Regions from separate parts of the Peribacillus sp. NPDC097675 genome, predicted to be linked through region 2. Evidence: riboswitches for the same ligand, from Rfam matches in the RefSeq annotation. Region 2 holds a riboswitch; the other holds the start of a gene.

Region 1 (3,429 bases), on a different contig from region 2:
CTGACGTCTACGTTCGACCCAACAAAATATAATGATGACTATCGAACAGCCTTACTAGAGTTGATTGAGTCGAAGAAAACGGGACAGAAAACCATTACTGCAAAATCAAAAGAACCAGTGGCGAATAATGTGACGGATTTAATGGCAGCTTTACAAGCATCCATTGATCGCACGAAGCCAGAGAAATTAGCAGTGAAGAAAAAGACAACGCGCAAAAAAGCGGAGCCTAGAAAGAAACAAGCGTAAAAAAAGCTGAGCGAAACCCATATCGCTCAGTCTTTTTTGTTTTATCCTAGTGGTATTGAGGTAAATGAGCTAAAAGGAGGTGATGGAGATTGGACTTTCTTAGTGTACATGTTAGAAAAAAATATCTTTATATGACGATGATGGCTGGATTAATCGTAATCTATTTTTTAATCTTCAATGAAATTGTTGATGAATTGAAGGAAGGGGAGTTAATCGAATTTGATAAGGCCGTTATTGAATCTATACAAGGCCCCTTTAGCGAAGAATTTACCAATTTCGTGACCAAACTGACTTTTTTCGGTTCTCTGACATGGATAATTGCCCTGATTTCAGTCTTCTCGCTATTTCTGTTCTTATTTAGTAAAAAACACTACGCAATTTACATAATTTTAACTTCTGCATTAGGAGGTGGATTTAATTGGGGGTTAAAATATATTTTTCAACGGGAACGACCGGATATCGCTCCGTTATTATCAGTTTCAGGGTATAGTTTTCCAAGCGGACATTCCATGGCATCGGTCATCCTTTATGGCAGTATTGCAGTTGTATGTATACGATTGATCAAAAAAAATTTTATTAAAGGCCTTCTATGGATCCTAGCTCTTTTTGCCTCATTGATCATCGGATGGAGTCGTATTTATTTAGGTGTCCATTATCCGAGTGACGTCGTGGCAGGTTTTGTTGCGGGTGCTGCCTGGCTTACCATATCAGCATGGATGTTACGCTATCTCGAATATAAGGTGCCAAAAAAGCTTAGAAGATAAGGATGGTCCACCGAGAGAGAAATCATTTACTAAAAGTAGACAAAAAAATTCGCCCCCTAAAGAGCGACAATGAGGAAATTAATCGTGAAATCAACATATAGGCGACGGAATGTATTTTTCGACTATATATTGTGTTCATATTCTATCATAATTAATTCTAGAATAGCAACTAAATTACTAAAACTAAGGCATTATTTTATAGGGTAATGCCTTTTTTGTAAGGATTTTTTTCCTAGAGAAGTGTTTTTTATTTTTTTTTGGTATAATTAATTGAATATATTGAAAATTAAAAGCAGAATATACCTTCATGCAATCTATTAATTAAATAATGAAATGGAAGATGTCTAATGGAATATGGCAAAATTATTTCTCTTAACATCGGAATGCCCAAACAAGAGGAATTTTCAAGCGTTAAAATGAAAACGGCTATGAAAAAGAGGTCAATTGAATCTGTAACTGTTACAAAATTAGGTATCGAAGGGGATGGTGTAGGTAATAGGAAATTTCATGGGGGACCTGACCGTGCATTATGTTTTTATCCTTTTGAGCATTATCATCTTTGGAATCAGAAATTCTTTAAACAGCTTTCCATTCCTGCATTTGGCGAGAATTTGACGACTGCTGGAATGACTGAAAATCAAACGTATATTGGCGATGTGTATCGCATAGGTGAAACTGTCGTACAGATTACACAGGGACGTATTCCTTGCTCAACGATTTCCCATTTTAACCATGAACCAGATTTTTTGAAACTAGTGAAGGAAACTAATCTTACTGGGTATTTTGCTAAGGTGATACAAGAAGGAATGATAAGAAAACAAGACGATATCGTATTATTAGAACGGCTTCAGGATCAAGTTACGGTCCTCTATGCAACGGATGTAATTCTCCATCATCGTGATGGGCAGGATGGGGTAAATAATCTACTCTCGATACACTCTTTGGCAGACGAATGGAAATCTTTGCTTTTGAATAGGATTCAATTTTAAATAATCCGAATATAATGAAGAAATGACAAATATACTATTGAAAATGACGGATGATTCATGTAAGTTAAATATAAATAAATTTTTAAATCTTTAGAAAATTTAATTTAATAAATCTTATCGAGAGAGGTGAAGGGACTGGCCCGATGAAACCTCAGCAACCAGCCTAGGCAAAGGTGCTAAATCCAGCAAGCAGAGCTTGATAGATGAGGAGAATGTTTCGAGAAAAAACCTTCTTCTTTGAGAAGGTTTTTTTTCTTTACTCTCAAACTCATTTAAACCGAACAAAAACCATAGTGTTTTTGAGAGAGGGTGTATATATGGATTTTCGTAAAGAACTAAAAGAAAGAATGCTGGTGGGGGACGGAGCGATGGGTACGTTGTTGTATTCCTATGGAATCGATCAGTGTTATGAAGAAATAAACTGTACCAATCCTGATAAAATTGAGTCGATACATCGTGCGTATTTAGAAGCGGGTGCGGATATTCTACAAACTAATACATATGGAGCCAATTTTCATAAATTGAAACGGCATGGGCTTGAAGAAGAAGTTAGCCGGATTAATCGCCAAGGTGTCATCCTTGCTAAACAAGTTGCAAAAGGGAAGGCATTCGTTTTTGGTACAATTGGCGCCCAGCGTAGCATCCGTAAATCAGATTTAAGCATTGAAGAAATAAAACGGGGTTTTCGTGAACAGTTATACAGTTTGCTACTGGAAAACCCAGATGGGATTCTTCTTGAAACATATTATGATTTTGAAGAGCTTGAAACGGTGCTTCAAATCGCTAAAAAAGAAACGTCGCTGCCAATTATAGCAAATGTATCGATGCATGAAGTTGGAAACCTTCAAAATGGATTTCATTTGAATGAAGCTTTTCAAAAACTGGAATATCTGGGTGCGGATGTCGTTGGTGTGAATTGCCGTCTAGGCCCCCATCATATGATAAGGGCATTGGAAGAAGTGGAAATGCCTCAGAAGGCGTCGATTGCCATCTATCCAAATGCAAGTCTTCCTGATTATGTGGATGGGAGACTTGTCTATAAAGCGGAACCACAATATTTTGGTTCAAGTGCACTCGAATTAAGAAAACAAGGGGCTACAATTATAGGGGGATGCTGTGGTACGACACCACTGCATATACAGGCTGTGAAGAAAATGGTTGGCGCGTTGGCGCCAGTTAAAGATAAAATTACGAAAACTCGGCATATCGATATTATTGAGGTGAATACCAAGAAACAGGAAGTAGCTCTTCATGAAAGGGTCAAAACCGAGAGAACCATTCTAGTTGAACTGGATCCACCAAAGAAGTTAGGAATCGAAACGTTTATGGCAGGAGCAGAAGCTTTGAAGAAAGCGGGTGTGGATTCAATCACTTTAGCAGATAATTCCCTTGCTTCACCCAGAATCTCGAATTCTACCATAGCCAATTTA
Region 2 (3,429 bases):
CCACCTCTAATTATTTCAATACAATACTTTTAAAGTTCCCGCTTTTATAAAATAGTAAACACTTAATAATAAGGGTGACCCCATATATAGTATTTAATTATACTATTTTAATATTATTGAAGGTATATATTAGTTTTTTTGGAATATTATAATAATTAAAGTTTCATCCACACTTTCCATTCTAAATCACTTACTCTAAAAAAAAGCCCTGGAGACCATGCTCCAGGGTAACATTCATGATTTATCGATACTCTTCCAACCATACTATTTTTATTTCCTCTTCGAGAATCGAGGAAAACCTATTAAAATGGCTATGATTCCTGAAATCCCAATCAAGACTGGGTAGAATGAATAGGGTAGGATACTGATAGGAGATATATGTGCGACACCGGCCGCTAAAAGTAGTTGTGCACCGTATGGCAATAATCCTTGAATACTACAAGCGAAAACATCGAGCAAGCTGGCAGATTTCCGTGGATCTATACCAAACTTTTCGGCAATATTTCTTGCGAGTGGCCCAGCAATGATGATGGAAATTGTATTATTTGCTGTTGAAAGGTTCGTTAAAGCAACCAATCCTGCGATGCTGAACTCTGCACTTTTTTTTGATTTGCTCTTTCTCGTTACGAGGTTCAGTAAATAATCTATACCCCCGTTATGTTTGATGACTGAAACCATGCCTGCAATCAAAATTGCTAAGAAGGAGATTTCATACATCCCAGCCATTCCATCTCCTATTTTTTGAATAACTACCAATGCATGATAACTGCCATCCGCTAAACCAATTATTCCAGCAAAGACAATGCCGATAGAGAGAACCAAGAATACATTGATTCCGGCCAATGCTGCCACTAGAACACAAAGATAAGGCAAAATTTTGATCCAACTGTAAGCTTCCCCAGAAATTGTAGCTTGTTCACCCATCGTCAGAAAACCAAGGATAACACATGTGATAATCGCAGCAGGTAAAACAATAAAAAAGTTCACTTTGAATTTGTCTTTCATTTTCGTTCCCTGTGTACGGACGGCTGCTATAGTCGTATCCGAAATAAAAGAAAGATTATCACCGAACATTGACCCACCAATGATCGCAGCCATGGATAGGGCAACTGAAATATCCGTTTGTTCACTAATTCCTACTCCAATTGGTGCTAAAGCTACTATCGTTCCCATACTTGTCCCCATAGATAAAGAGATAAAGCAGGCGATAATAAATAACCCCACCATTAATAGATTTTGCGGAACAACCGATAGAGCAAGATTCACCGTAGATTCTACTGCACCCATCCCATTGGCCACTTCCGAAAAAGCCCCAGCCAATAGGAATATGAGAACCATTAACATGATATTTGAATCGCCTGCACCTTTACAAAAGATTTCTACTTTTTGATTAAACGATTCCTTTCGATTCATTGCCAGTGCCGCAGCAGAAGCAATGGCAATGGCGACAATTACTGGAAATGTGTAAAAGTCCCTAGTAATAACACCAGAACCTATAAATAATATCAAAAAAACGATGAACGGCGTTAAAGCCCATGGATTCCCTTTGTTGTTTAAACTCATGATGTACACCTCTTTATTATTTTTACATGGTTATGGAAATACTCTTTCTGTACTCTTTAAATTTGCGGCATCCCTTCATTTTATATATAGGGATGATTATGAAATAGTAACAAATTCATATCCTATGAATACAAAAAGACCTCTTCCGTTTTATTACAAGAAGAGGTCTTTTAATCTATAAAACACTCTTCTTATCTTTCAGGTCAATCGCCTGCTGGATTTGGCACAGCACTCTACATTAAGTCTGTTGCCGAGACATCTTCGGGCCAGTCCCTCAGTCTCTCTTGATAAGAAGTAAGAAATATTCATTTTGTCATAGCAAATATAAGAGTACAGTATTTCTAGAATTTTCGCAAGGTAAAGTATTAAAGATACTAATAAATCTAAAATGTACCAATTCCTTCTTGGTAAGGATTGTCGATTTCTCTGGAGGTACATGGGTATTTACTCTTCAACACTAATGATCCCGACTCTTCGTTCTTCGACGGCTCACACAGTGAATTCAGCTGAAAATCCACCATTTTCGTCAAGGCATTACACGGAATATCTGCCAAGAGGAGCTATTAGCCATACGGGTTGTTACTAAGAAAAGGGATGCTGACTGTATTCAGCATCCCTTTATGTGAAGATAGGATTTACGAATCTTTAACAGATTCATCATCTAGTGAAATCTTCCATAATTCTTTCGCTTTTCCGCTTTCCGTTTCATCAAATATAAAGGATCCATTCGTATAACGATCATGATTTTTCAGTGTTGCAGCATGAACGGTTTCAACCTTCCCCTTTTCAGAAAGAATGAACAAACTATCGGTTTTATTGATTGTATCAAAACCGATGACACGATGTGGATTTGATTTGAGTTCCCTTAATACTACGACGCCGCGTTTTGCCCGGCTTGTTTTTTCGAATTCCGTCAATTTCATTTTCTTAATGGCTCCACGCTGAGTCACTATAAAAATGGATTCCTTACTATCCTTGGCTAATACCTTACCGCCAATGACAAAGTCATCTTCTTTTAAATTAATTCCCTTCACACCAGCGGCACGTATACCAACAATACTCACTTCATCTTCATCAAACCATAAACCGTAGCCATTATGGGTTACTAAGAACAGCTCAGCCTGGCCATTTGTATGGTGGACATCCACCAATTCATCGTCACCCTTTAGATTAATGCCTACCAGAGTTTTCGAATGACGCTGTGCTTTATAGCAAGAGAGTTCAGTCTTTTTCACCATACCGTTTTTCGTTACGAACACTAAAAATTCTGGTTGATTGAAATCTTTGATTGGAATGGCTTTAATGATTTGCTCATTCCGATCTATTGGGATGATATTAGCAATATGTTGACCCGTTTCCTTCCAACGAATATCCGGAAGCTGATGGACTGGACAATACAGGAAATTCCCTTTGGAAGTGAATAACAGCAACACCTCTGTCGTATTCATTTCCAACTTCTGTAGCATGCGATCTGAATCTTTCATGCCAAAATCAAGCCCTCCGGAAGCTGTATATGATCGAATCGATGTACGCTTGACATAGCCTTCTTTCGTTACAGTGACCACCACGTCCTCACTCGCTATCAAGACTTCTAGATTGATTTTAATTTCTTCAATCTCATTCTCAATTTTAGAACGTCGGCCGTCATCATACCCTTTTTTTATAAATCGTAATTCCTTTTTAATTACTTGCAATAGAACCTTTTCGCTACCTAGAATTTTAGTCAATTCCTCAATTTTACTGTTTAACTCAGCAGCTTCAGCTTTAAGAGCTGTAATATCCGTGTTCGTCAAACGGTAGAGCTGCAAGGATACGATTGCTTCAGCCTGAGCTTCAGTAAATCCAAACTTAGAAATTAAATTATCT

Evidence for each region. Region 2 has a riboswitch for S-adenosylmethionine ahead of ACQKL5_RS20680 (Na+/H+ antiporter NhaC family protein). Riboswitches for the same ligand answer to the same signal wherever they lie in the genome.
Region 1: linked by a shared signal. The riboswitch ahead of ACQKL5_RS14655 (bifunctional homocysteine S-methyltransferase/methylenetetrahydrofolate reductase) and the one ahead of ACQKL5_RS20680 (Na+/H+ antiporter NhaC family protein) in region 2 are both predicted to bind S-adenosylmethionine.

Annotation. Positions count from the first base shown of each region.
Region 1 covers NZ_JBNNSK010000009.1:139,862-143,290, reverse strand. Annotated here, with positions in the region: gene ACQKL5_RS14670 (Ku protein) at 1-246, shown strand, start outside; gene ACQKL5_RS14665 (phosphatase PAP2 family protein) at 336-1,010, shown strand; gene ACQKL5_RS14660 (MOSC domain-containing protein) at 1,358-1,999, shown strand; SAM riboswitch class I at 2,111-2,209, shown strand; gene ACQKL5_RS14655 (bifunctional homocysteine S-methyltransferase/methylenetetrahydrofolate reductase) at 2,317-3,429, shown strand, end outside.
Region 2 covers NZ_JBNNSK010000020.1:25,312-28,740, reverse strand. Annotated here, with positions in the region: gene ACQKL5_RS20680 (Na+/H+ antiporter NhaC family protein) at 271-1,563, opposite strand; SAM riboswitch class I at 1,752-1,857, opposite strand; gene parC (DNA topoisomerase IV subunit A) at 2,199-3,429, opposite strand, start outside.